Regions from separate parts of the Viridibacillus sp. FSL H8-0110 genome, predicted to be linked through region 3. Evidence: riboswitches for the same ligand, from Rfam matches in the RefSeq annotation. Region 3 holds a riboswitch; each other region holds the start of a gene.
The links. A riboswitch is a leader RNA that binds a small molecule or an ion and turns the genes downstream of it on or off. The one in region 3 is predicted to bind S-adenosylmethionine.

Region 1: another riboswitch for S-adenosylmethionine. It lies ahead of MHH98_RS14430 (methionine biosynthesis PLP-dependent protein); the one in region 3 lies ahead of MHH98_RS19970 (O-acetylhomoserine aminocarboxypropyltransferase/cysteine synthase family protein).
Region 2: another riboswitch for S-adenosylmethionine. It lies ahead of MHH98_RS02615 (5-methyltetrahydropteroyltriglutamate--homocysteine S-methyltransferase); the one in region 3 lies ahead of MHH98_RS19970 (O-acetylhomoserine aminocarboxypropyltransferase/cysteine synthase family protein).

What each region holds. Positions count from the first base shown of each region.
Region 1 is NZ_JBBOPJ010000001.1:2,879,140-2,889,345, reverse strand. Features, by position in the region: gene msrB (peptide-methionine (R)-S-oxide reductase MsrB) at 1-245, shown strand, start outside; gene MHH98_RS14440 (YoaK family protein) at 423-1,112, opposite strand; gene MHH98_RS14435 (aminotransferase class I/II-fold pyridoxal phosphate-dependent enzyme) at 1,410-2,588, opposite strand; gene MHH98_RS14430 (methionine biosynthesis PLP-dependent protein) at 2,584-3,714, opposite strand; SAM riboswitch class I at 3,786-3,889, opposite strand; gene MHH98_RS14425 (tetratricopeptide repeat protein) at 4,062-4,991, shown strand; gene MHH98_RS14420 (methyl-accepting chemotaxis protein) at 5,211-7,058, opposite strand; gene MHH98_RS14415 (YozE family protein) at 7,179-7,400, shown strand; gene deoD (purine-nucleoside phosphorylase) at 7,572-8,276, shown strand; gene MHH98_RS14405 (aminopeptidase P family protein) at 9,404-10,206, shown strand, end outside.
Region 2 is NZ_JBBOPJ010000001.1:525,833-536,038, forward strand. Features, by position in the region: gene MHH98_RS02590 (YehS family protein) at 1-366, shown strand, start outside; gene MHH98_RS02595 (tRNA dihydrouridine synthase) at 741-1,724, shown strand; gene MHH98_RS02600 (alpha/beta-type small acid-soluble spore protein) at 2,079-2,288, opposite strand; gene MHH98_RS02605 (DJ-1/PfpI family protein) at 2,757-3,308, opposite strand; gene MHH98_RS02610 (S1 domain-containing RNA-binding protein) at 3,549-3,977, shown strand; SAM riboswitch class I at 4,217-4,317, shown strand; gene MHH98_RS02615 (5-methyltetrahydropteroyltriglutamate--homocysteine S-methyltransferase) at 4,427-5,548, shown strand; gene MHH98_RS02620 (L,D-transpeptidase family protein) at 5,614-6,108, opposite strand; gene MHH98_RS02625 (PrkA family serine protein kinase) at 6,408-8,303, shown strand; gene yhbH (sporulation protein YhbH) at 8,677-9,840, shown strand; gene MHH98_RS02635 (SpoVR family protein) at 9,903-10,206, shown strand, end outside.
Region 3 is NZ_JBBOPJ010000001.1:4,030,607-4,040,812, forward strand. Features, by position in the region: gene MHH98_RS19940 (HAMP domain-containing sensor histidine kinase) at 1-601, opposite strand, end outside; gene MHH98_RS19945 (hypothetical protein) at 604-777, opposite strand; gene MHH98_RS19950 (response regulator transcription factor) at 755-1,447, opposite strand; gene MHH98_RS19955 (EamA family transporter) at 2,084-2,962, opposite strand; gene MHH98_RS19960 (hypothetical protein) at 3,076-3,306, shown strand; gene MHH98_RS19965 (homoserine dehydrogenase) at 3,438-4,421, opposite strand; gene MHH98_RS19970 (O-acetylhomoserine aminocarboxypropyltransferase/cysteine synthase family protein) at 4,971-6,266, opposite strand; SAM riboswitch class I at 6,383-6,496, opposite strand; gene MHH98_RS19975 (NADPH-dependent oxidoreductase) at 6,696-7,427, shown strand; gene MHH98_RS19980 (hypothetical protein) at 7,595-9,280, opposite strand; gene MHH98_RS19985 (lysoplasmalogenase) at 9,405-10,055, shown strand; gene pepT (peptidase T) at 10,091-10,206, shown strand, end outside.

The sequences.
Region 1 (10,206 bases), 1.2 Mb from region 3:
GATGGCCAAGCTTTAGCAAGCCGGTGGAAGGTGCTAGTATACAAGAAAACTTCGATACAAGCTTTGGTATGCGTCGCACTGAAGTGCGTAGTGGAGAAGCTGATTCACATTTAGGACATGTTTTCCCAGATGGTCCTCAGCCAACAGGGTTACGTTATTGTATTAACTCTGCTGCCTTGAAATTTATACCTAAAGATAAATTACAAGAAGAAGGCTATGGTGAATATTTAAAATATTTTGATTGAAAATGAAAAAGGCAATCCACATTTTGTGGGTTGCCTTTTTTTGTGTAGAACTCAGAGAATAGACTACAAAGTGTAGTTTACTACTGAATTAAATATAAAGAGAGCGACAAACAATATTATGGTTGTTATGCTCATTGGAAGATCGGGATGTAAATTTATTAAGTATTTATTCGTGCGTCAATAGTTCTCTAGAGGTTCTTTTGAATTTTCATTGCTTTTATGATATAAGATTACGGTGATCAGTATAATTCCAGCTGCTATCCAGATGGAAGTTTTTCCTAGATACGTACTAAAGAAGGTCCCAATTAAAGCACCACTTATAAAGGAAAGAATAATAGCAGTAAAACCATTAAATTTCCGCATCGATTCTGAATCATGTTTCACGAATGCAGCATAAGAAGCTTGAGCTGCGGTTCTTAGATTCCCTGTTGTTATGGTTGAATTGTAACTCCATTTTTCCAGTTTGTTGAAGGTGGCAATTTGTAAGGAAGACACAAACGCAATGCACATGGTGATAAGCATATTTGGCACACTAGTAGGTAACCATCCGACTATAAATAAAATCGCGAATTCCAAAAGTAAAACAGCTCGTTTGTGGCTAGTATGTTTATCTTTTATATATTCTGCTACCAAGACTCCAGCTATAAAAGCCAAAAAGGGCGGTATATTAAGAATGGCACCGTTATATTCCGTACTTGCAGCTCTCACCGCAAATAATACCATATTCCCTGTTTGTGCCGTCGCAAACACTGCGTCCCTCGTAATATACGTATAAGCATCTAAAAATCCTCCAACTAAAGCTAATATCATGCCCATAATCAATGAATTAGGTGATAAAGCGAGTAAGTTTTTCGTTTTATTTCCCATTTGGTTTATCTCCTTATCAAAGATGTCCTGTTTTCCCAATATGAAAATTCGTTTTCTTTTTTTGTAAAAGAAAAGTCGCATGAATAATTATAGCTTTACCTCACAATTTTCATTTATTCTGTTTCAGAAATATTTTCGATTTAACTGCTGAGTACCATTGCAGACGATCTAAGTTTTTCAATAGGAAGCTTTTTCTGATGAAACTATAGCTGAATTTTGGAATTACTGTAATGAATAAACTGCATTTAAATAGAAAAAAACGCTCCACCAAGTTAGTGGAGCGACTCATACAATCATCTATTTATTGCCTACAACAGTAAGTTCTTTCGCTTTTACAAATGCTTGCTCAAAATCAGCAATTAAATCGTCGATATTTTCAAGGCCTACAGAGAAGCGTAAAAGACCGTCTGTAATACCACGTTTTTCGCGTTCCTCTTTAGGAATAGCTGCGTGACTCATTGTGGCTGGATATGAGAGAATTGATTCTACGCCACCAAGACTAACTGCGAAAATCGGAATTTGAACATGTTCAACAAACGCTTTAGTGATTTCGCGATTAGGTAATTTAAATGATAATACAGCTCCAGCACTTTTTGCCTGTTTTGCATGGATGTCATGACCTGGATGCGATTTCAAGCCAGGGAAATGAACTTCTTCTACTAATTCGTGAGCTTCTAAATAATTTGCAAGTTTTGATGCGGATGCTGTCGATTGTGTTAAACGTGCATTTAACGTTTTAATACCTTGAATTAATGAGAAGGAGTCTTGTGCGCCTAAAATGGCACCGAATGAGTTTTGCATGAAGTAGATTCGGTTACCAAGCTCTACGTCCTTTGTTACCGCAAGCCCTGCAATAATATCGCTATGTCCTCCTAAAAACTTAGTGGCACTGTGTAACACTACATCTACACCAAGGTCTAATGGACGTTGGTATAAAGGTGTCATAAATGTGTTATCTAAAAATGTTAGAGCACCATTTGCCTTTGCAATAGCTACAACCCCTTCAATATCTGTAATACCTAGAAGCGGGTTAGCTGGAGTTTCTATATATAACACCTTTGTATTTGGACGTATAGCCGCTTCTACTGATGTTAAATCAGAGAAGTCAGCAAATGTATGCTCAACGCCAAATTTCGTTAACACTTGTGTCACAAAACGGTATGTTCCACCGTACACTTCAGATGTCACAACAATATGGTCGCCAGCTTCTAATATCATAAATGCAGACGCGATGGCCGCAATACCGGAAGAGAATGCAAATCCGCGTGCCCCTCCTTCAAGTTCAGCAATCGTTTTCTCTAATGCATCACGAGTTGGATTACCAGAGCGACTATAATCATATGGACCAAACGAATCGAAATGCTCTTGATCAAAAGTAGATGATAAATATATTGGAACATTAACTGCACCTGTTTTTTGCTCGTAATCACCGCGAGTAGAAGCAGTGATTAAACTTGTTTCAATGTTTTCATTAATTGAACTCATATGATGACACCTCTTTTTCTAAGATAGAAAAAACTTGTTGTAAATCCGCGATTAAATCTTCTGCTTCCTCAATACCAACTGAGAAACGAAGTAAGGAGTCATCAACACCGCGAGCAATTCGTTCTGCTTCAGGAATATCCGCATGTGTTTGTGTAGTAGGATATGTGATAAAGCTTTCAACACCACCCAGGCTTTCAGCGAAGACGATTAACTTCAAGTTTTCTAAAAACTTACCAACCCATTCACCTTTTTGTAAACGGAAGGAAATCATTCCACCTTTACCAGCAAACAGAACGTCTTTTACTAAAGGTTCTTGTTCTAAATAAGCCGCGATGTGCTTAGCATTTTCAGTATGTTGTTTCATGCGAAGGTGTAATGTTTTTAATCCACGTAGCAGTAACCATGAGTCAATTGGAGCAAGCGTTGCACCTGCAGCATTATGGTTTGTGAATAGTTTTTCGCTAAGCTCTTTACCCTTACTTACAACAAGACCCGCTAGAACATCATTATGACCACCGATGTATTTAGTTGCACTATGTATAACAATATCCGCACCTAGCTCGATTGGGCGTTGATAGTAAGGTGTTAAGAAAGTATTATCAACAATTAATAATAAACTATGCTTTCTTGCAAGCTTAGCATAAAGTTCAATATCAAACTCCTGCATTAATGGATTGGTTGGTGTTTCAATGAAAATAGCACGTGTATTTTCATTTATTAAACCTTCAACCTCTGATACAGAAGAGAATTTTGCATAATGAGATTTGATTGCATATTGTTCTTGGTATTGACCGAGTAAACGGTATGTACCACCGTAGATATCCTCAGGTAAAATAATTTCGTCACCCGATTTAAATAGGGATAGAACTAATTGAACAGCTGCCATCCCGCTACTACAGGCGAAGCCAGCGTCTCCAGATTCTAATTTAGCAAAACCTTCTTCTAAAACGGTACGTGTTGGATTTTTTGTACGTGTATAGTCATAACCAGTTGATTGGCCAAGCCCATCATGAGTATAGGCGGTAGAAAGATAGATTGGTGTGTTCACAGCACCTGTTTTGGAATCGGTATGATTTCCCAGCTGAACTAATTGTGTCGCAATGTTTTTGTTTGTCATCATGTCATCATCCTTTATAAAAAAGTAAAAGGCCCTCTAAGGAAGAGGGCCTTCAAAATATGAAGTCAATCTCCTTATCTACAAGACTACGTCTACTGGAATTAGCACCTTGCCGCATTTAGGGTGGTTGCTGAGATATCGACGGGCCAAGTCCCTCCATCTCTCTTGATAAGTAAATATATTCAATTGTTTGAAAGTTAATAATAATGAAATTTTACCATGTGAATATGATAATATCAACCTTATTATGAAGCAAATCTAATTTGAAAAGTTTATAAATTTCTATAAGTGGTACAATTTTTATATGAATATGCTATTATTGCATAGTTGAATTGGAAGGTGACAAGATGAATTTAAATGACATAGCTGTTAATCAGTTATTACTAGAATTTAAATTTGAAGAAGCTCAAATGATGCTAGAGCAAGCAGTAATGGAAAAGAGAGATATACAATCGCTCCATAACTTAGCATGTTTTTATATAAGAGACACAGAAGAATATTATAAAACTTTACCCCTTTTAGCTGAAGCAATTGAAAAACAGCCAAAGCATTATTTTCCTTTTGCTTTACTAGGTGAAATTTATTTGCGAATGGAAAAATACATTTCAGCCATCAGGATTTTAGAATATGCATTAAAAATGAAAGATACTGAAGTAGTCCATGCGAACTTAGCAGCAGCATATTTTAATATGAACAATTTTGAAAAGGCAGCAGAACATTATAAAAAGTCCGCAACTGATGGCGATTTTTTGAAATATGCGGAAATGGTTTCATACTTACAGTTAGATGATCACGATTCTGTACTTAAAACACTGAGAAAAGTTAATGAAAATGATGAAAATTATATGGGTGGAGTAAACGTGGCTGAACTTTTTGCTCAAATCAACTATTTTGATGAAGCAATCCCGTTATTTGAAATGGGATGGAGAGAAATAGTTAGATCATATGAATGGGTAGAACATTATGTCTACTCACTCATTCAATTAGGTAGAGTAGAAGAAACCGCAGATATTATAGACCAGATGAAGACAGAAACGACTGATGAAATTGTAGAAAGCAAAGTAAGGGCGATGGATGGAGAATTCATAGAGGGGAATATTGAAGAAACCATTATGGACTTGCAACATACAAATGAAAAATATAATACACTGATTGGTCGTATTTTGAATGGCTACCGTCCTAAAATTTTCTTCGAGCCATATTATGTTTCTCAATGTTATCTTTACGGATGCAAAGTACATGGTAATAAAACGTATGATGAATATGTAAATATGTAAGTGGCCGAGAGAAATGATAATATCTCTGGCCATTTTTGTTTATATAGAGCCTATAACTGAAGTGTATTCATTAATATTACTATAAAAGGTTGTCTTGAAAAGGTGTAGGGTAGGAGGGATATAGTATGAACTTAGTAAATTTTTATAAAGCGAAATCAATAGTGGGAAATAAAAAAACTTGCAATCTCATTAGAGTTTGCAAGTCATTTAGTGGAAAAGTTATACTTTGAATTCCCCAACCACTTTTCGTAACTCATCTGCCTGATGAGATAGTTCAATCGCTGATGCTGTAATTTCTTGCATTGAAGCAGAGCCTTCTTCTGCAGAAGCTGCTGAACGCTCTGTACTCATAGCTGTATTTTCAGCAATTTGATTTACTTCTATAAAGGATACAGCCACTTCTTGGCTATAGCTTAAAGTTTGCTCAATTTGAACTACCATTTTGTTAATAATGGCTACAGTTTCGTTTGTTTGTTTAATAATTTTATCTAAGGAAGCATTTGTTTCATTTGTCACTTCAACACCGCGTATGACGTTTTGTACACCATCATGGTTTTGTGAGACAATAGCTTGTACTTCTGATTGAATTGACGAAACAATCCCGGTTACTTCACGTGCTGCTTTTTGAGATTGCTCTGCTAACTTTCGAACCTCATTTGCAACGACAGCGAATCCTTTACCATGCTCACCAGCTCTGGCAGCTTCAATGGCTGCATTAAGGGCAAGTAAGTTTGTTTGTTCCGAGATTTCAGTAATTGTACGAATAATGGAAGTAATTTCGGATGATTTCTTACCAAGTGCTTCAACGGTTTCTGTCGTATTGGCCATAGTTTCTTCTATTAACATCATAACATTTGATGACTGTTCGACAGTTTTTCCACCAAGCTCAGCAGCGACTTTCATCTGATCTGTTGCTGTTTTCACATGTTCTGCATCTGTACTTAAATAACGAGCCGCCTCTTCTAATAAATTCATCTTTTGAACTGCGTTATTCATCCGTAGCATTGTTTGTTCGCTACCTTCAGCGATTTCGCCTGTTGAATCAGCAATTGATTGAATAATATTCGAATTTTCATCTGCTGAAGCCATTAATTGTTGGCCACTGGCTGAGACGTTCTCCGCTAGTGTACTCACACGTTTTACTAATGCCGAAATGGATGTGATTAACACATTTGTACTATTTGCGATTTCTGCAAATTCATCTTTTGTCTTGACTTTAACCCGTTTTGTCAAGTCACCATTAGCTTGTGCGATATCTAGAATAGATGTATTAATTGCAGCTGTATTACGTTTAATTGAACGGAACAGGATAGTACCAGTTATTATAGTTAAAATAATAGATGATATTGTTAAAATTAAGAAAATTATCATTGCGATTTCTGTTTGTTGTTCAAGTGATTTGATTTGCTCGTTGTTTTTCTTGGTTAGTACGTCATTAATCATTTCAATATGCACATCTATATAACTCATAGCTGTCTTGCCATTTCCAGCGAGAACAAGTTTTTGAGCATTTTCAAGGCCTGAATTTTGGCGTGTATCTATCAGTCGCTTCGAATACTGAATATAATTGTCATAAAATTGGTCAATGGAAGTAATTCGATCTAGCTCTTCTTTACGATCAGAGAATATTTTTTGTAAATCTAATAAATTTGCTTCAATTCGGTCTTTATCTTGACTATACTGTCTTAAGAAATTATCTTTTCCTGTAATAATATAACTTTGTTCAGAGTTTGACAGTTTCGCAATATCCGCAGCTAAACTATTTACTTTCATCTGCTCTACTAGATTTTTCCCTGTGAACACCTTTAATTCATTTTGGAGGTTAGACATATTTGAATAGGAAACAACAAGCATTGCTGATAGAATAATGATGAGTATAAAGAAGTTAATAATGATACGGCCACGAATCATTTTGAAAAAGTTCGATTGAATAGGTCCATGAACTTCAATGTTTTTTTTCTTCTTTTTCATTTTGAAAAATGAAGCTTTTGAAACTGATGACTTGTTAGTGCTTTGATTATCACTTCTCTTAACAATTTCACTACTTCTTTTTGATTTTTTAACCAATTTGTCACCAACTTTCCATATTTCTATTGAATAATGTTCATTTTACTTCTTTGTGAAAGAATATTCTATACTTTTCGAAAAATAAATCATTACTATGTAACTATTAGGAGGGAGATATTTATGAATCATTCGTTCTACAGTTATGTTCAATCATTTCGTGGTGGTGGAAAATATGATGAGAAATCTACGTTTGCAGAAGCGGCTTTTCACGATCATAGCTTTCCTAAACAATCAACAGATTTTCATCTACTTTCGAGATATGTCGAAGAAAAAGCAGATGAAGAAATGAGTGCGCGCGTTTTTGATGAGCTTTGGTATTTATATGAGTTAAAATATAAATAAAATAAGTAATAATTTAATAAAAATTGGATATATTGAAAAATGTAAGTTTTTTATAGCTTATTTAAGATAATAATTGTCAGAGGTCAGACTTTCTTGGTACAATGCTTGTAGCATCATAGCCAAATTATAGAAATATGATGAATAACAATACTATTGAAAAGAGTGATACTAATGAGTATTCATATTAATGCAAAACAAGGCGATATCGCAGACATTGTACTACTTCCTGGTGATCCACTTCGTGCAAAGTACATTGCAGAAACTTATTTAGAAGATGTTATACCTTATAATGAAGTACGTAATATGTTAGGGTTTACAGGTACATATAAAGGTAAACGTGTATCGGTACAAGGTACAGGTATGGGTGTGCCGTCAATTTCTATTTATGTAAACGAATTAATGCAAGAATACGGTGTTCAAAAGTTAATCCGTGTAGGTACTTGTGGAGCAATCCAAAAAGATGTTAAAGTTCGTGACGTCATTATTGCTCAAAGTGCTTCTACTGATTCTAAAATGAATGAAATCATTTTCAATGGTTTAGATTTTGCTCCAACAGGTGATTTTGATTTACTTTTAAAAGCATATAATGCTGGGAAAGAAGCTGGCCTTAATTTAAAAGTGGGTAACATCTTTACTGCTGATATGTTCTATAGTGAAGAAAACCAAAATGAAAAGTTAGCTCGTTATGGTGTTTTAGCAATTGAGATGGAATCTGCAGCACTTTATACTTTAGCAGCTAAATATGGCCGTCAAGCACTTTCAATCCTAACAGTAAGTGACCATATCATTACTGGTGAAGTAACAACATCTGAAGAACGTCAATTAACATTTAATGACATGATGGTTGTAGCATTAGAAGCAGCTATTCAAGACTAGTCGTATCAAGAGTTTGCGTATTTACAATTTTTAATAAGTGACCAAAAGTGACCATTTCAAAAAAGGTGGTCATGATTGGTCACTTTTTTATTTGTTTAATTCATTAAATAATTGTGTTGCTTGTTATTTTTGAGATATATCAATATCGGAATACGTATCAAGAGTTTCACGTATATTTTTTTGTCCTAGCTGTTTTAAACCAATACTGGACGGATATTTATTTTCATTTAAAAATTTGTTAATTCTATTCTTTCAGTAACAAAAGAACTTCAAACAAATACAGTTAATTTAGAATTGATAGCTCCTTCTTTGAAAGAACAAACAGCAACTATGGAACAAATAAATACCGTGGCTTTAAATCTAAGTATGGATGCGTAAGTGTTACAACTGAAAGTGTATTTAATACGCGTTTATAAAAACGAGCATATGACATAACAGCCTCCATGCAGGGTATATACTCCTAGCATGGAGGCTTTTTCATTAGAAAACCACATTAGTATAAGTATTTTTGTTGGCAGTTGTTAACCTTCTATTTCCTATTATTTATCTATAACTTACTTTGAAGGAGAATATAGTAAATATATTGTGTATGTATTCATTCATCATATGCTCTCTTTATACTCGTTTACTTATTATAAATAAAAAACTAAAAAAAGTGTCTAATCTATGTTTTTGAGATATTTGCTGAAATCATAACGGACTACAGAAAGAGGTATTTAACTTGAGTATTGCAAAAAAATTAAACACTATTTTTATAGGAATGATTATATTAATTTGTATTATCGTGAAGGTATTTTATAGTAGATTATATTTTGAATGAAGAAAATAAAAATAGAAACTCGGTTAATCAATCTTAAACCATACAGAATCTATAATAACGTTCTTACAGCGGCCATCGGTATCTAAAAAACAAAGTAATCTTTGTTAACTCAATGTTTTCTTTTGCTTCTATCTAGATTTCATTATTATTAATTCGAGGTAGGCCTCATTTAAGTTAGGACTTTGATCTAATTTAGATGTATGATTATATTTAGTGAATTCTGAAAAATAGAACTACTGAATAGTTTATGAACTACATAGTTATATAATCGTGAAGACACAAAACTAGACTGATGGAGGTATTAGGAATGAATATTAAAGATCGAGTAGCCCTGTTAAGAAAAAAAATGTTAGAACATCAAATAGATGCGTATATCGTCCCGAGTTTTGATGCTCATCTAGGTGAGTATGTAGCAGATCATTGGAAATCTAGAGAATGGATTTCTGGTTTTACAGGTTCAGCGGGTACGGTAGTAATTACTTTAGATGATGCTGGTCTATGGACAGATGGTAGATACTATATTCAAGCTGTGAGCCAATTAGCGGACTCTGGAATCAGATTGTTTAGAATGGCTGATCCTGGTGTACCAGCGTACTCAGAGTGGCTTGCGGACGTTCTAAATAAAGGAAATACAGTAGGCTTTGATGGCACTGTATTCTCTATTAATATGGTTAGAAAAATGGAAGCTGATTTTAAAGCGAAAAATATCGAATTAAAAATGAAGCAAGATTTAGTAGGAGACTTATGGGAAGACAGACCAGAAATTCCTAAAGGCGCAATTTTCATGCATGATGTGAAATTTGCCGGTAAAACTCAAATAGAAAAATTAACTGAAGTTCGAAGTGAAATGGCGAAAAAAGATGCAAACTATTATATCTTATCGTCACTTGATGATATTGCATGGCTGTTAAATATAAGAGGCGTAGATGTCCCAAACAATCCAGTAGCCATTGCGAATGTAATTGTAACGGATAAAGATTGTTTCTTATTCATTGAAACGAGCAAAGTATCTCCAGAGGTTAAAGCAGAACTTGAGGCGCAAGGAATTCAAGTGAAAGCAACGGAAGAAATCCATGCAGTACTAGGTGAACTTGCAAGCGAAGATACAAT
Region 2 (10,206 bases), 3.5 Mb from region 3:
TTTGATGATGAAGCTAGCGTAGAAGAAAATGACGATCAGATAAAATGTGATTATAAAATGTTAGAGTCATTTTTAAATGGTTTCATTACTTTCAAAAGAGGAAAACAAGATACAAAACAAGGACAACCAAAAGCTCCTGAAACTACTAAGGACCATGTGAATAATATGCTTCTTAAGAAATTGAAAGTAGCACTACAACTAACAACGGAAGATATGTTGGATATCCTTGATGATGGCGGTATAGCCGTTTCAAAAGGTGAATTAGGCGCTATTTTAAGAAAGCCAGGGCATAGAAATTATAAAGATTGTGGCGATAATTTCGCACGTAAATTCTTAAAAGGTTTGGCTGTAAGATATAGAGCGTAAGGGAATAGTATACTTAATTTTCACAAAAGCCTCTTTCTTTGGAAAGGGGTTTTTCAAATGTATGGTTATTTATGTTTAGATAAATTTATTTCTTATGTAGTAAGTTCTCGCATGCGACACATTGCGAAGTGGTCGCGAGGTTGGAGATGGTATAGAAAAAATCTATACCATCTGCTTTTTTGTGTGTAAAATAACATTCAGGATCAATTTTGGTTAAAATAAATATTGCAGATTTTCACAATAGTTTTTCATAAATTATAAATGTCCAAATGTACTTGTGTTTGATAATAAGTTATTAAACATGATATAAGTGTAAAAGAAGTGGAACATTAGGCTTTATATTTTTTGACCGAGAGTTTGAAGTTGTATCCATAGTGAGAGGATTTGAGTTTGAAATGATAGATAATTTTTGGCGTGATTTACCACGACCATTTTTTGTACTTGCACCAATGGAAGATGTGACAGATGTTGTTTTTCGTCACGTTGTAAGTGAAGCCGGTCGACCGGATGTATTTTTCACAGAGTTTACAAACTCGGATAGCTATTGTCATCCAGAGGGCATGAAAAGTGTGCGTGGCCGTTTGACTTTTACAGAAGATGAACAGCCAATGGTGGCACATATTTGGGGGGATAATCCCGAATATTTCCGTCAAATGAGTATTGGCATGGCAGAGCTAGGATTTAAAGGCATCGATATTAATATGGGCTGCCCTGTACCGAATGTGGCATCGAGAGGGAAAGGTAGTGGTCTTATTCTGCGTCCAGATGTTGCGGCAGAACTTATTCAAGCAGCAAAAGAGGGCGGACTGCCTGTCAGCGTGAAAACACGAATTGGCTATAACGATATAAATGAGTGGGAGGAGTGGCTAACGCATATTTTAAAACAGGATATTGCGAACCTTTCTATTCATTTACGTACAAGAAAGGAAATGAGCCAAGTAGATGCGCATTGGGAGCTAATTCCGGAAATCAAAAAATTACGTGACCGTATCGCACCAAATACGCTACTAACAATCAATGGAGACATTCCTGACCGTCAAACTGGGCAGCAGCTTGCTGAACAATATGGTATTGATGGCGTTATGATCGGGCGAGGTATTTTTAAAAATCCTTTTGCTTTTGAAAAAGAGCCAAAAGAGCATAGCAGTAAAGAGTATCTTGATCTTTTAAGACTGCAGCTTGATCTTCAAGATCAATATGCGGAAGTACTACCACGATCAATGACAGGGCTTCATCGCTTTTTTAAAATTTATGTCAAAGGATTCCCTGGAGCTGCTGAATTAAGAAATCAATTGATGAACACGAAATCAACAGATGAAGTGCGTGCATTGCTTGATAACTTTGGAAAAGAATGTTGACGGGACAGTGAAATGATGAAACTCTTAAAAAGTTAGAGAAAAAATGAATCACATCAACTCATGTGTACTTATTTTATTTAGTTTCAAGTTCCTTTGCGGCCGCACCTTTTATTTTGATAAAGTCTGTTTTCTGAAAGAAAAAGGTCTTAAGAATGGAATAAACCTACCAGCACCCTTGTGTTGCCACATACACTCTGTACATTCTGAAGCAGTATGTGGTAGAAGTTACTATAATCATTTAAGAACGAATTCCAATTAGAAGAATTCGATTAGACTGTGATTATTTAAATTAAAGTTTTTAAATCCAAAGTAAAAAGGTAGAGCATAATAACTCTACCTTCTTACTTTGGATTTTTATTTCCCGGAATTTCCTTTTACTTGGTTTTCAGCCATTTGAACTAATCGTTTAGTAATTTCTCCACCAACTGAACCGTTTGCACGAGAAGAAGCCTCTCCTCCAAGTTGTACACCAAACTCTTGAGCAATTTCATATTTCATTTGATCAATCGCTTGTTGAACACCAGGTACTTCAAGTTTATTTGAACTTCGGTTATTTGAAGCCATAACTTTCACCTCCTTGTGATATTAGAATGGACAAAGATTTGTTTTTAATACATTTAGTTAAGAGGTGAAAAGTTCATCCTACAAATATTTTTAGGCTGCAATAGCGACAGAAAAGCCTCATTGGATTGTCTTAAAAAAAATTTTTTAATGTAGCTTTTAATGAAAGGGATTGTAAATAGTATTTTTGAAATAAAAATATAGTAATTACAAAAAGGTTATTCTGTGAAACAAACGGAGAAATAATAATGCAGGCAGAATAAGTGTGGGGAATTTAGTAGCTTAGAGTGTAGAATATCCAATTGAATTACAGATTAAAACTGATCTACATTTTAATTTATACTAATTTCAAATGCTTACTGTTTATGAATGAGGTTTATGAGGAAGTGAATCAGTAGTTATAAAGAAACGTATCCAAAATACTTTAGGATATATGGATACGTTCTTTTGTCTATCTTTTATTAACAAACCTTATTGATTCAGTTGTTTAATGAATTCCCTCATAAATCCGGGTAGATCAGGCCAAGCATGTCCGGAAATGAGGTTTCCTTGAACATGGAGAGGATCTTCAATATAAGTTGCACCCGCAGCTTCTACATCTGGTTTACATGCGATATAAGCCGTTAATTCGCGACCTATTAAGTATTGAGAAACAGTTGTTAAAATGAGACTAGCGTGGCAAATTGCTGCAACAGGTTTATTTGCCTCAAAGAAATGAGCAACGATTTTTGGAACATTTTCATTTAATCGAATGTATTCAGGAGCTCTACCTCCAGGGATAATCAATCCATCATACTCTTCAGGCTGTACATCCTCAAACGCCAAATGAGATTCAATTAAGTATCCTTTACTCTCTGTATAAGTATCCCAACCAATAAAATCATGAACGACCGTCTGTAAGTTTTTCTTCGATGGAGCAGCTATTTGCACATCATAGCCCTCTTCAAGACAACGATAATAAGGATAATAAATCTCCAAAGCCTCAACGGCATCTCCAGCTAACAATAATACTTTCTTTGACATTACTCATTTCCTCCTCTCAAAAATGGTCTTTCGCCTTCACTTGTATATTCTGAATATATTATCAATTCCCTCTATTACGATAGATTTTTTTAAAAAATCTAATTGTGCCAGTCACGGATACTATTTAAGTTATTAGTATTAAATTGGAAATATTGTTGATATTAAAAAATATAGCGGAATACTGGCGCCAAAAATTAAATTTGATATAATAAAGTATAGTATTTATTAGGAGGAAATGGATTGTCAGTAGAAATTGGTAGCAAGGTACAAGGTAAGGTTACAGGAATCACAAATTTTGGTGCGTTTGTTGAGTTGCCAGATAAGGTCACAGGACTTGTGCACATTAGTGAAGTTGCAGAAGCTTACGTAAAAGATATTAATGACCATCTGAAAGTTGGGGATCAAGTAGAAGTTAAGGTCCTAAGCGAAAAAGAAGGAAAAATTGCCTTATCCATTAAAAAAGCGATTGATAAACCTGTTGAAAATACGTCTTCATATACGAAGCGTCCATATCGCCAGAAAGATAGTCGTCCACGAGGCAATTTCCAACCGAAGGAAACCTTTGAAGATAAGATGGCTAAATTCTTAAAATCAAGTGAAGATAACTTATCTACTCTAAAACGCAGCACCGAGTCTAAACGCGGTGGAAGAGGCGGACGAAGAGGATAATTATAGATAGCAGAAGAAACGCACATCTTTTAAGATGTGCGTTTCTTTAATTTTATGGACCATAGTCACAGACACTACTTTAGTCATTAGAATTAAATAAAGTATATGATCGATATCAAATCTACAAATTAATAAATATTTAATAAGATAAAACTTGAATTGAACAGGTAAATAGTTCTGATTATTGACATTCTATGGATATACATGTAGATTGTTAACTAGTAATTAAATATGTAACTTTCTTATTTAGAGAGATGGAGGGACTGGCCCTTTGATATCTCAGCAACAGACTTTTTTTGCACTGTGCTAATTCCAGAAGCGTAACGCTTGAAGATAAGAAGAGTAAATAGCCATGAAGCCAATCTCTTCTTTCTTTTAAGAAGGGGTTTTTTTGTACCTCGAAAAGCTCAATAAAAAATACAAATTTAACTTCAGAGGGGTTGTCTAATTTGACTAATACAGTAACTAAAGCACCATTTCGAGCAGACCATGTAGGGAGCTTTCTTCGCCCACAAGTACTTAAAGATGCAAGAGCACAATATCAACAAGGTCAGATCACTAAAGAAGAATTACGATTAGTTGAGGATATAGAAATTGCTAAGCTTGTTGAAAAACAAAAAGAAGTTGGTCTATCTGCTGTAACAGATGGTGAATTTAGAAGAAGATGGTGGCATTTAGACTTTATCAGAGCGATTGAAGGGATTCGTGTTTATGAAATAGACCTTTCGGGTGCTTTTAATGGAGCGATGAAAAAAGCGGAGGCATACATGGTCGATTCGAAATTAAAGTTCCCTAAAGAACATCCATTTTTAGAAGACTTTAAGTATTTGAAAAGTATTGCCGGTGAGCATGTTGCTAAAATTACAATCCCAGGACCTAATATGATTTTTTACTCGGGTGTAGTTGGAAGCGAACCGTATTTAAGCAATCCTACATATGCTTCACTCGATGAGGTAGCTAAAGATATTAGTAAAGTATATCAAGATGCGATTCAAGCTTTTTATGAAGCAGGGTGCCGCTACTTACAATTAGATGATACAAGCTGGGGAGCTTTGTTCAGTGATGTTTTCCGAGATAAGATAAAAGAGCAGGGATTTGATCCAGATGAATTAGTAAAAAAGTTTGCTGATATTACTGTTGAAGCAGTAGCAAATAAACCGGAAGATATGACGGTTACGATCCATATTTGTCGAGGGAATTTTAAATCATCATGGTTATATCAAGGTGCGTATGAGCCGATCGCAAAAGAACTATTCTCACGTGTGAATGTGGATGCCTTTTTCTTAGAATTTGATAATGAACGATCAGGAGATTTTAATCCATTACGATTCATTAAAGATCAACATGTCGTTTTGGGATTGATTACTTCCAAGACTTCTGAACTCGAAGATGAAGATGAAATTAAAGGAAGAATCGAAGAAGCAACGAAATATGTGAATATCGATCAACTTTGTTTAAGTCCACAATGTGGTTTTGCCTCTACTGAAGAAGGCAATCTATTAACTGAAGAACAGCAATGGGAAAAATTACGTCATGTTGTACGTATCGCTAAAGACGTTTGGAATAAATAGATTTTAAAATAAGGACTATCTACAAAAGTCAGCTATCAGACTATTGTGGGTAGTCCTATTTACCATTATGGATGTATAAAAACCGGAGTTCCTATTGGAATAATACTTGCTAACTCTTCTACATCCTCATTATGCATACGAATACAGCCGTGAGATACGGCCTTACCGATTGAGCTTGGATCATTTGTGCCGTGAATTCCATACGTATCTTTTGATAAGCTCATCCACATCGTTCCAAATGGGCCTCCTGGGTTAGGTGCTTTATTAATGATAATAAAATTTCCTACAGGTGTATTGGTTAACATTTTTCCAACCGCAATAGGATATTGCTTTTGTAAAATACCATCTTTATATAATCTAAGCCAACGATTGTTGAGTGAAACATCAATTTGATATGGAATTGTATTAGGATCAGGAAAACCTGGAATAACAATAGGTTGGCCAATATAAAGTACATTTGGATTGATAGATGGGTTCGCGCTTATAATTGCGGATAGCGGTGTGCGATAATCTCTAGAAAGTTGAAACAGTGTTTCACCTGGTTTAACCGTATGAATCAGTGTAATCACCTCCGAAGTTGTTACAGTACATTATATGTTTGTTATATAGGGAGTTTCATAATGACATATTGACATTCACAATTTTTTTAGAAGGAATGGCAGAAAAGGTAAAACTGCTGACAACTATAAAATTGGTCTTTAGTAGGATTAATGACACTTTAACCAGTTGAATGCATGCTCCATAAGCTACTTCAAGATTTCCTCAAAGAAGAATCCTCAACAATGACTCATTATTGGGTATCATTATTTCTCTAATTTCATACTATGTTATAAATCAGGCTAAGAATGGAGGGAAGGCTATAGACATTTTAAGTAAGTTTAAAGTTTATCGTGAAGAAGAAAACAGACTGAAATGGGAAGGCTCGTTTGCGGATTACTTAAACATTGTAAAGGAAAGGCCGGAAGTTGCTCAAACAGCCCATTCACGTGTGTACAATATGATTAAAAGCTCTGGATTAGAAGAAAGAGATGGGCAAAAATTATTTAACTTTTTTGGACAAGAAATTTTCGGGCTCGAATCGGCAATTGAAAGATTGGTAGAGGAATACTTTCATCCTGCAGCAAGAAGATTAGATGTTCGCAAGCGGATTTTATTATTAATGGGACCCGTGAGTGGAGGGAAATCTACAATTGTGACATTGCTAAAGCGAGGGCTTGAGCAATATTCACGAACAGATGAAGGAGCGGTATACGCAATAAAAGGATGTCCGATGCATGAAGACCCACTCCACCTTATTCCTCACCATTTGCGTAAAGATTTTTATGAAGAGTATGGTTTGCGCATAGAGGGTAATTTATCTCCTTTAAACACGATGAGACTCGAAAAAGAATATGATGGCCTTATTGAAAATGTCATGATTGAACGGATTACATTTTCAGAAGATAAACGTGTGGGGATTGGGACATTTACACCTTCTGATCCAAAATCACAGGACATTGCTGATTTAACTGGTAGTATTGATTTTTCAACGATTGCGGAATTTGGTTCTGAATCAGATCCACGTGCTTACCGTTTTGACGGAGAACTTAACAAAGCAAACCGTGGCATGATGGAGTTTCAGGAAATGCTTAAATTAGATGAAAAGTTTTTATGGAACTTATTGTCATTAACACAAGAAGGCAATTTTAAAGCAGGCAGATTTGCATTAATAAGTGCTGACGAGTTAATTGTTGCTCATACGAACGAAACTGAATACCGATCTTTTATTTCAAATAAAAAGAACGAGGCACTTCACTCAAGAATTATTGTGATGCCTATTCCTTATAATTTAAAAGTAAGTCAGGAAGAGCGAATTTACGAGAAAATGATTAATGAAAGTGATATGGCGCATGTTCATATTGCCCCTCATGCATTAAAAGTAGCTGCAATCTTTTCTGTTTTAACTAGGTTAGAAACACCTAAAAAGCAAAGTATTGATCTTGTGAAAAAGATGCGTATGTACGATGGGGAAAGTGTAGAAGGATATAACTCAATTGATGTAGAGGAATTGAAAAAAGAATATCCAAATGAGGGCATGAATGGTATCGATCCTCGTTATATAATAAATCGAATTTCATCTGCCATTATTCGAAAAGAAGTGCCATCTATTAATGCATTAGATGTTTTACGCTCGCTTAAAGATGGGCTTGACCAACATGCCTCGATTTCCCAAGAAGATAGGGAAAAATTTATAAATTATATTGCAGTTGCAAGAAGAGAATACGATGATATTGCTAAGAATGAAGTTCAAAAAGCATTTGTTTATTCGTATGAAGAATCTGCAAAAACGCTAATGAACAATTACCTCGATAATGTTGAAGCATACTGTAATAAAAATAAAATTCGAGATTTCCTTACTGGAGAAGAAATGAATCCAGATGAAAAACTAATGCGATCCATAGAAGAACAAATAGGAATTTCGGAGAATGCGAAGAGGGGATTCCGAGAAGAAATTTTGATTCGTATTTCGGCTTATGCAAGAAATGGAAAGAGATTCGAATATCATTCTCATGAAAGATTACGTGAAGCAATTCAAAAGAAACTGTTTGCTGATTTAAAAGATGTTGTGAAAATTACAACGTCCTCAAAAATGCCTGACGAATCTCAGCTTAAAAAGATTAACGAAGTTGTTGCAAGGCTTATAGATGAACATGGATATAATTCAACTTCAGCAAATGAATTATTGCAATATGTAGGCAGCTTACTGAATCGTTAAAGTTAAGAAAAGCGTCTAGTTACCCCGAAAAGAGCTGGACGGATGCCCTTTAGCGATTTGAAGGGAGCATGGCGCATTCTTCTAGACAGCTATTACAAAACGTATATTATCTTTTCTTTTTAAATAAGGGGTGTCCAGATAAACTTTAGGGCACTCTTTTTTTTTTACAAAAAGAAGTTAAACAATTCTAAAAACTAACATATTATAAGAAAAGTGCCTTCCAATTTTAAGGGGTTTCATATAAGAAGTAAAACTTACAGGGAGCCGTACTTAATAATGCAATATCAAGAAATAACGGTCTTTTGATTATGATGTAAAGTCGGTTGCTAATAGTCTTAGGCGAATTTGATTTTATAGATGGGTGAGGATAAAAATGAGCGAAAACCAGGATAAGCGCTTTGTCATCTCTCAGGAAAATTGGTCCCTCCATCGCAAAGGGTACCAAGATCAACAACGCCACATGGAAAAAGTAAAAGATGCAATTAAAAATAATTTACCAGATTTAATAAGCGAAGAAAGTATTGTTATGTCAAATGGTCGTGAGGTTATTAAAATTCCTATACGATCTCTAGATGAATATAAAATTCGTTATAACTACGATAAGTCAAAACATGTTGGTCAAGGACAAGGTGATAGTCAGGTAGGCGATGTAGTAGCAAGAGCTCCAAGTCAAGGGGATAAAGGTAAAGGTGCAGGAAACGGTAAAGAAGCAGGTGACAAACCTGGAGAAGATTACTATGAGGCAGAAGTAAGTCTTGAAGAAATAGAGAGCGCCTTATTTAAAGAGTTAGAGTTACCTAATTTGAAAGAAAAAGAAATGGCAGATATCACAACCGAAAAAATTGAATTTAACGATATTCGGAAAAAAGGTCTTATGGGTAATATCGATAAGAAGCGTACAATCTTAAATGCGATTAAACGTAATGCCATAAAAGGAAAAGCAGAGATTACACCAATCCATAATGACGACTTACGTTTTAAAACATGGGATGAAGTGACAAACCCTGAATCAAAGGCAGTAGTCCTAGCGATGATGGATACAAGTGCCTCGATGGGCAATTTTGAAAAGTATTGTGCAAGGAGTTTTTTCTTTTGGATGACAAGATTTTTACGTTCCAAATACGAAACAGTTGAAATTGAATTTATTGCTCATCATACAGAAGCAAAAGTAGTATCAGAGGAAGATTTCTTTTCAAAAGGAGAAAGTGGAGGAACACTTTGTTCATCCGCCTATATAAAAGCTTTAGAACTGATTAAACAGAAATATAATCCAACAAGATATAATATTTATCCTGTTCATTTTTCAGATGGAGAAAATATGTCGACTGATAATGAAAAGTGTATGAAATTAGTTCAGGATCTAATGAAAGTATCCAGTATGTTCGGGTACGGAGAAGTAAATCAACATAATCGTTTTTCGACATTAATGTATAACTATAAAAAAATTGAAGATCAGAAATTTCGCCACTATATATTGAGACATAAAAGTGACGTTTATGAAGCATTAAAAAGCTTTTTCCAAAAAGTTGAGTCTTAAGCGAGAGACGGATGGTGCCAAGCACTCATTTCCTAATAATAGACACGGGGGGATTTAGATAAATGGAAAAAGAGCTTCACCAAGCGATTGATGAAATTACGGAAATTGCGACTGGGTTTGGTCTAGACTTTTACCCGATGCGTTATGAAATATGCCCTGCAGATATTATTTATACATTTGGAGCATACGGTATGCCTACTCGTTTTTCCCATTGGAGTTTCGGTAAACAATTTCACAAAATGAAGCTGCAGTACGATTTAGGTTTAAGTCAAATTTATGAGCTTGTCATTAACTCCAACCCTTGTTATGCATTCTTACTAGATACAAATAAGTTAACACAAAATAAGCTGATCATTGCGCACGTTT
Region 3 (10,206 bases):
TTCCATATTTAATACTAAATGCAGCAGGACTATCTACATCACCAAATGTAGTTGTTTTCTGTGTATCCACATCAGTAAATTTAAAAGCAAAAAAGCGATAGTTATTCAATAAATCCCTTTTTTCATTACTTACATTTGCCACGTAATCATCTATGGCTCTTTTCTTACTGTCAATAATTTTAGCTTTAATATACTCATCGTCTTCAAAATTTTTCGTAATATCATCTATTTTAGCATCGCGTTCTTTAATCAAAGCTGTTTTCACTTTTGTTGACTTAGAATCGATTGCTGCAGAAATACGGTCTTCGTATTGGCTATTAATATTCTCAATTTGTTCGCTTAAACTACCATATCTTGTGCGATGTTCCTCGATTTCATTATCTGTCACAGTAATTGCCTTTTTCGCCTCATCAGCATCAATAGGGTTTAACAAAAGAGGGCCGATATTGTTTGTAAACTCATATAACTTAGATTGGAAAGTTTCAGAATCAAAATAATCCTTTCCTATATACTCCTGACCCTTCTGGACTAATGAATAAACACTGAACGCAACAATTGTTAGTAGAAACAAACTAAAAAGCCTTCTAGAATTGTTTTTCATTATTACTCCCCTCCCATCCATCTTGTTAGCTGAGCAAATGTTCTTGTCGTTCTTGCAAAGCTTAAATCTACTAAATCTAAAATAAATGATAAGCAATACGTCAAGCTAATGACTGCTATAAATATTGCAAGGATTGACCATAAAAACGCATTATTATTTCTCGATTTTGTAGCCAATGCCCCACACCACCTTTAAAAAACGCGGATTTTTTGGATCCACTTCAATTTTTTCTCTTATCTTCCGAATATGCACGGCCACTATGTTTTCCGCATTGTATGCAGGCTCGTTCCAAACGCGCTCGTAAATTTCCTGAATCGAAAATACACGACCGGCATTCGTCATTAATAGTTCAGTTATCTTAAACTCAATTGGGGTTAGTTTTACTGACTCCCCATCAAGTGTTACTTCTTTCGATTCCTGATCCAGCACTAAACCTTGCACAGCAATTTTCGATTGTTGCTCATTATACGTTCCAAGTTTCACATAACGACGCATTTGCGATTTCACACGCGCCACAAGCTCCATCGGATGAAATGGCTTCGTCACATAATCATCGGCCCCGACGGACAAACCATGTATTTTATCCGAATCCTCCACCTTTGCACTCAACATAATAATAGGAATGTTACGCTCCTCGCGAATTTTAAATGTCGCAGTTATCCCATCCATTTTAGGCATCATAATATCTAAAATTATTAAATGTACTTCATTTTCTGAAAGTATCTCCAACGCCTCAAGTCCGTCCGCTGCCTTTATTACGTTGTAGCCCTCATTTTTCAAATAAATCTCAATCCCATCACGAATATCCTGGTCATCATCCGTCACAAGTACCGTATACTCAGCCATCTCTCGCACCTCATCCCTCAACAAATTCAAAGATATATTTTACTCATTCATTAATCTCGTAGTTCTATAACATTTATAATACACATCAAATCTTAAGACCACCTTATCACAAAAATGAAGAAATTCTTAAGGTTTATATTAAATGCTGAAGGCGCTCGTTCAGCTGCGAGGTCGTTAGAAGGCGGAAGCCAAAGTCGCTCTTAGACTTTGAGCGCCCGACTGAAACGACCCGGGCAGCTAGCGCCTGAAGCTGGATATCTATCTAAATGCTGAAGGCGCTCGTTCAGCTGCGCGGTCGTTAGAAGGCGAAAGCCAAAGTCGCTCTTAGACTTTGAGCGCCCGACTGAAACGACCCGAGCAGCTAGCGCCTGAAGCTGGATATCTTGATAAACACTTGTTTGTTGCACTAACTCAGTTGTTTGTTGTACTATCTCGATTGTTTGTTGCACTAACTCGATTGTTTGTTGCACTAACTCAGCTGTTTGTTGCATTAACTCGATTGTTTGTTGCGCTAACTCGGCCCTTTGTTATTTAGCAGAATATTCACGTCCTAATCCGCTACCATAATACCGAAAATAGCTCATGCTACTCATATCTATACTTCATTTTCCCCACAAAAAAGCTACTTAGCCTTAACTAAGTAGCTAAAATTTTATTAACCTTTTTAACACGACCACCAAATGTAATAACTAAAATACCACCGAGTAGCATCGCAACACCAAACCATGACGTTACACTTAGATACTCACCTACTAGAAATACACCGAGTATAGTAGCCGTTAATGGTTCTCCAAGTGACAGTGTCACCGCTGAAGATGATGATATTTTTTGCAAGCCCGTTAAGAATAACAAATACGCGATACTAGTACCGAAAACGCCCATGAATGCTAATGGTAGCCAGTTTGCGCCTTGTCCGACCCATTCAATTCCATATATTAATGAGATTGGACACAATAATAACGCACTGATTGAGAATGTCATAGCCACTGCTGGCATCGCTTCTTCTTTTTCCATTAATGCCTTGCTCACATGTGTATAAATTGCAAAAGCTGTTCCTGCACATAGAGCCATGGCAATACCAATCGGATTGATAGTTGCCTCTCCTTTGTTCACAAACAATAATACACATCCAACTATAGCAAGTAATGTAGCTACTCCCCATGTGCGCGTCGGCTTATTTTTGAAATAAAGCCAATCAATTAAACCTGCAAATACTGGCGAACTTCCAATCGTTACGACAGTTCCAATGGCTACACCTGTCAAACGTACCGATGAAAAAAATAGCGGTTGAAATAGAGCCATCGATAGTGCTGCAAAAAAAGTATACTTCCAAGCCCAATGACGAAATTTTATCTTTCTCATTAAAGTAGCTATGATCAGTAAAGTGCCGCCACCAACTGCTGATCGCATCATAGCAACAGTAAGAGGATTAATACCATCTGTTAAAAATGTCTGTGTAGTACCAACTGTCCCCCATAAAACAGCTGCCAATAATACAAAAGCATAGGGTAATATACTCACTTAACTGCTCACTCCTTATGTATCTTTTCATAAATATACCATAAATTCTGAAAGTTGAGGCAGACGGTTTCTTCTATTATAATGAAGGCAAAAGGAGGCATTGATCTATGTACAAAACTGTTACAGATACAGCGAAAGATATCTCAATGCCAGAGCAACAAGTGATGCGTTACATCCTAGAAGGTCGCATTCATGCGGTTCACGATGGCGAACAATTTTTAATCAGCAGTGACCAATTTGAGCGTTTCCATGAACAACTTGAACGTATCAAAGAAGAAATTGAGATTTGGAAGAACACGCCGATTCCAGAAGACATTGATATTAAAGATGAGGACTAAAAGACAGCCAAGAGCTGTCTTTTTGTTTTGCATTATATTGAAAGAAAATTAAAACACCAATGGCTTTTACAATAGCCACTGGTGTTTGCGATATGTAGAAGCTAGCAACTGATTGCAGCTCCAATTTATATTTAGATTGTAACAGGTGCTGTTTGTTTAGCTAACATGTCTGCGTAATCTTCAACCATCACACTTGCAGTTGGGAACATTCCTGCTCCTGGCCCTACAAGAGTTAGGGTCCCAATGTAGTTTGTATCAAGAGCAACAGCATTATTAACACCCTCGATTGAGTAAAGTGGATGTTCTGGACCAACTAGTTCAGGTCCTACTTTAGCAATTAACTCTCCGTTTTCACCTAACTGTACATCTGCTACATGACGGTAACGTAAACCTTTAGCAGAAGCTTCATCTACTTGCTCAGATGTGATTTCTGTAATACCAATTACATCAACATCTTCCCACCTTGGCTGTTTACCAAATGCTAACGCACTAAGAATCATAAGTTTTCGGAATGCATCTTGACCAGAAATATCGTTATAAGGATCCGCTTCAGCGTAACCTAGGCTTTGTGCATCTTTTAATACATCATCGAACGCTAATCCTTCACTACGCATTTGAGTTAAGATGTAGTTTGATGTACCATTCAAGATTCCTTGAATATGGTGTACATCATTTACACGTAAGATATTTTGCATCGTTTTAATAACAGGAACGCCACCAGCAGTTGTTGCTTCGTAGCCCACTTGTACGCCATATTGCTTCGCTTTTTCTTGCAAAGCTAAACCATGTTTAGAGAACATTACTTTGTTAGCAGTAATTACGTTACAACCATTTTCGATTGCAAGTGCTGAATATTTAAATGCTGGTTCTTCCCCAACTATTGCTTCAAATACAACTTGTAAATCTGGAATAGCTAAAATATCTTCAAAGTTATCTGTTATTAAATCTTGTGGTGCATTTGAACGTGGTTTAGTTACGTCACGTACTAAAATTTTAGCGATTTCAATATCTACTCCTAATGTCTCTTTAAACTGTTCACGCTTTTCATTAATGATATGATAAATACCTTGCCCTACAGTACCAAATCCTAGAATCGCTACTTTTACTGCCGCCATACGATCGCCTCCAAAAATAAAATTGCAATCTTACATTCAATCTCCAAATTGTGTTCAAACTCCATCTAGTATTGATGACTTCAAAGCCAGATGTTAAACATCATTTTGTAGTTCCAATTCTGTTTGTTTTCTAGCACAACACCATATGATATTGACTTCTAAATAATTCAGAGAAAAGATATTTACTAATTATGTTGCTGTACAACTGTATTTAACCCCTTTACAGCGTATATCCCCCATAATCCCCTTACGAATAGTTTTTCAAATAGCGTTTAGCAATTATATCAATTACTAATACACTGTACTTCAATTTTTTTACTTATTGATGATTCTAGACTATAAATGAACAGATTACAAGAAAAATCTTTCCGGAAAGGACAATTGTTTTTCTCAGAAGGTCACACAAGCCAAGAATAACAACACTTTAACTGTATTTTGGAATTTCAGATTAAATGTTACTAGTTTAAAAATAACGATTTGAAAAGAAAAAAGGACGACATAATGCCCCTCGTCATCCCTTGAATTAGCCTTTTCTTCATTAATAAATACTTACTTTGTAACAACAGCTTCTGTTACTTTTGCGAAGGCGTTATCTAGTGCTTCTATAATATCCTCAATTGCTTCTAAACCAATTGATAATCGTACAAGCTCTTCAGAAACACCCGCTAATACTAATTCTACTGCACTTAACTGTTGGTGTGTTGTAGATGCTGGATGGATAATTAATGAACGCGCATCACCTACATTTGCTACATGCGAGAATAACTCAATGTTATCAATTAACTGGCGACCAGCTTCACGGCCACCTTTAATACCGAATGTTAATACTGATCCGAACCCATTTTTTAAATACTTTTTCGCATTTTCGTGAGTTGCACTGTCTTCAAATCCATTGAAACTAACCCACTCAACATTTTCATGACCACGCAAGTATTCAGCTACTTTTTTAGCATTCTCATTATGTCGTGGTACACGTAAATGTAATGTTTCAAGACCTTGAATTAACTGGAATGCATTGTCAGGACTTAATGTTGGACCAAAATCACGTAACAATTGAACGCGTAATCGAGTTGCGAATGCAGCACTTGCAGCATCAACACCGTAGCGAATACCATGGTAAGATGCATCTGGTTCTGTATAGTCAGGGAATTTCCCTTGCGTCCAATCAAATTTACCAGCATCGACAGCGACACCACCGATTACTGTACCGTGGCCACCAATCCATTTTGTTGCAGAGTGCACTACAATATCAGCACCGAACTCTATTGGATTTGAACCATATGGTGATGGGAATGTATTATCAACAATTAGTGGAATCTCATTTTCATGTGCGATATTTGCCAAAGCTTCAATATCCACTACAGTTAAACTTGGATTACCTATTGTTTCCACATAAATCGCTTTTGTATTTTCTTGAATCGCTGTACGGAAGTTTTCTGGATCTCTTTCATCTACAAATGAGGCTGTAATACCATAGCGTGGTAAAGTATTGGCTAACAAATTATATGTACCGCCATATAAACTACCTGAAGCAACAATATGATCGCCTGCGCGTGCAATATTTAAAATTGAAAATGAAATAGCAGCCATTCCTGAAGATAGTGCTACTGCCGCTGTTCCACCTTCTAATAGTGCAACACGTTTTTCAAATACATCGACAGTTGGGTTCATAATACGAGAATAAATATTACCGGGTTCTTCAAGTGCAAATAGTTTTTGAGCATGCTCCGTACTATTAAAAGCATAAGCAGTTGTACGATAAATTGGTACAGCACGAGCACCTGTTGTTGGATCTGCTACTTGGCCACCGTGTAATAATAAAGTTTCTGGACGTAAATTTGTCATCATTCATTCCTCCTAAATGTATTTTTGAGATGGCAAATCGGAGGTGTGAGGAGGATTTTTTGGAAAAATAAAAACCCTCTTCGCTAAGAAGAGGGTTGCATAAGCAATTTTTCCTCCCCTTATCTGTCAGATCCGATTAAAAATCTGTAGGAATTAGCACCATTGTGAGTTCGTCACTCACCGGTTGCTGGGCATCGCAGGGCCTATCCCTCCGCCGCTCTTGATAAGAGTATTTGATTCAGTTCCATCTTGTTGACAAGTATAGAAGATAAATCAAACTAATGTCAATACTTTTATTTGTTTTTTCTGAACATTAAATTTAATAGATACAATTTTTAGATAGATGAATTTAATTTAAGTAGACTTTAAAATATGTTAGCCTAAAGATAGACAGTAAATATATATTATTTGGCAAAGGGGTTTCGGATAATGACAAGAGAATTACTACGTAGTCACGCTTCTGTGCGTAAATATACAGGAGAACTTATTTCTAAAGAAGTAGTTGTCGATTTAATTGAAACAGCACAAATGGCAGCGAGCTCTCATTTTGTACAAGCATATAGTGTCATTTGGGTTACAGATGAAGATAAAAAGAAAAAACTTGGAGAACTTTCGAATAATGAATTCCAATTTGGAACAGCGGGTGCTTCGTTTTTATTTTGTGTAGATTTTAAACGACTGCAAGTTGCGGGCCAAAAAAATGGTGTAGAAATTATTGCTGATTCTGCAGAGAACGTACTTGTAGGTGTAGCAGATGTTGCTCTTTTCGCTCAAAACTTCGTTATTGCAGCTGAAGACCAAGGTTACGGTATCTGTTATATTGGTGGAGCGCGTAATAATCCAAAAGAAATTAGTGAATTATTTGGTCTTCCTGAATATGTATTCCCGTTATTTGCTATGACGATTGGTGTACCTACAAAGCGTAATGAAACAAAACCTCGATTACCAGTTCAAGCTATACTACATGAAAACAATTATGATGTAGATCGATATGATACATTGTTAGATGAGTATGATGCAACAATGGAAGACTACTATGCAAGCCGCGGGTCTAATCGTAAAATGGCCAATTGGACAAAACAAATGGCGGATTTCTTAATAGAACAGCGTCGACCACATATCAATGAATTTTTAGCACAGAAAGGCTTCACTTGGAAGTAATAAAGAAAACTCTAAAATTAGGGATACCTAGTTTTAGAGTTTTTTTGCATGAGTTCAACCTATTATAAGTTGTTTTACTACGCCTCTTCTCCTTCACTTTGATAAATTACTATTCATAATCCCATTAAAAAACCTGCCACTATTTAGTGACAGGTAGGCATTTCATTTTATTCTTTGACTAAACCTTCGATTACTAGCTCTTTTACAGGTAGGAAAACTTCGCCTGAGTTGATATATTTCACTTCGACTGTGTCACCTTCTTGTAGATAAATAGCTAATGGTACAACTTCTGAGCTCACGCTATAGTTGTCTTTGTTATCTAACATAAACGATACTGTTGTGAAGTCGCCACTTTTCTCTTTATAAACGCGGACAATTTTCCCTTTAATGGTTGCTTGCTCTTGTTTAGAGCTACCATTTACAGAACTGCCTCCACGACTTAGGATAGCTTTATATTGTCTTAATGCCTCATTTGGAGTAGCTCCTGAAACTGAAAGCTCAGGATTAGCAGCTGAGACGATGAAATAATTTTGTAAGAAACCGTTTGAATCGAGCACTGGTGTTAACCAGCTTGCTTCACCATAGAAGTTGTAGATGATTGGCATTTGACCATGCCACTTTTTCTCGATAAATTTCTTTTCGATTATTTGTAATGCTCCTTGAGAATCCATGTACGCTTCCTCTTGGTTGCCCGTGTAATACGTTGCCTCTCCAGTGCGGCCATTTGTTAATGAATAACCGAGCATTGAATCGACACCTTCTTTAGGACTTGTAAAATCTGTGAAGTAGTACATATCACCATTTTCATCAAAGATTGGGCTAACATTAGCTTCCGTTCCTTCATCCGAAGGTAATTTCACATCTTTTTTTCCAAATTTACTATTCCAGAAACCGTGAACATAGTTACCAAAATAGCTATTTTGAAGGCTAACTGCTTCCGGTGAAACTGCACCGTCGATAAATGTTGGAACATCTTTTAAAGCAAATGTCTGAGATTTACCTGTTTTTGCATCAACCATAATAATACCTTCTGCATCAAAGCCGTTACGCGCTGTGATGAATTTCCCATATGAACGAATATAATATGGTTTACCATTATCATCAACTTCAAGTTGAGGCTCACCGTAGAAAATTTTCGTTGGATTTTCTAAACGAATATGACGCTCAACATTATTGTTTAAAAATGAAGAAGTCGTATATTTCATTTCTGATTTGATGAACTTTGGATTATCTGAAGAATCTGTAGCACTCATTTTAAAATAACCTGGTGTCACTTTCCCTTTCGTCCATTTAAAGAAGCCTGAGAATTCAACAGGCGCAATATACACAAATTCGCCGTTAACCTTCTGAATTTGCAAACTACCTAATTCATAGTAGCTTGTATTTGGTACTTGGCTAAAAGCCTTTTTCATTTTATTACGAGCAAATTTTGGCGGTACGCTTGCAGGTGTTTTTGTTTCATCAAATGCCTTCAGTTCCACTTTTTGTGTCATTTCAGCTGATGTGTATTTTTCATTCGCATTAAATAATGGCGCTGCCAAAATATATACACCAAAACCTAAGCTTCCTAAAAACAGAATACCTTTTAAATTACGCTCCATACCACTTGCAGACCAAGCTCCAAGCGCTGTTAAAACAATTATCACTGGCCATAAAAGCGTCCAATTTTGATCAATTATTAGAACATAGTAAATTGTTGCTGTCGCTATAAATGCAACTATGAATACGAAAATAAAGAATTGGATTTTGAATTTAGCTTTCAAATCTCCATCTTTTGTTTTACTTGTTATCGGTACGATTAATAGTCCAGCTACTGCTGCAACTATCGCCGACATTATTAATGTAGCAATCATTTTGATCATCCTTTCACATATCTATTTTACGATACAATCTTCAGAAAGTTTCAGTTATATTTTATATTAGAAAGGTTTTATTTATTTTAGGCAAGAATACTCTTTAATGAAGGGAGGTGAGAATATGAAACAAAAAATTCTCATTAGCTTAATCATTCTATTAGGCATCATTTATATTTTCTTTATACCTGCTGAGCCTGTTACAGTGAAACTAAGCTTTAAAGTAGTTCCAATGCTTCTAATTATTTGGTTAGCTTCGTTTCAAAAAGCATCGCCTAATACAAGTTATAAAAAATGGTTACTACTTGGATTACTCTTTTGTATGATTGGTGACGCAACACTCCAATGGTTTTTATTTGGTTTAACTAGTTTTTTAATCGGTCACATTTGCTACATCGTTGCATTTGTACAACTTAAAGAAAAAATAATTGCTAGACCTGCAGCTACCCTTTTATTACTTTATGGAGGGTTTATGGTTATTTGGATTGCTGGGACTGTCTTTAAATCTGGAGACATCATATTAGGTGTTGCTGTTATCGCATATATCACTGTTATTTTAACAATGGGATGGACAGCTATTCAGACAAACTCGAAGCTTGCTACAATAGGGGCACTATCATTTATTTTCTCAGATTCAATATTATCGATTAATATGTTCATTACTGATGTACCTTTTTCTCATGCACTTATTATGGTGAGCTATTACGGTGCACAGCTATTGTTTGCTATTAGTATTTCTTATTATTCCGTCATCCGAAAGAAAGTGTTAGAATAGTGACAATGCTTTTACAATAAGGGGGATATTCCAATATGAAAGAAACAGTGATTGAAAGACTAGTACGTTATGCACAAATTGATACACAATCTGATGCTGAAAGCGAAACAACTCCATCAACTGAAAAACAATGGGATTTACTACATGTACT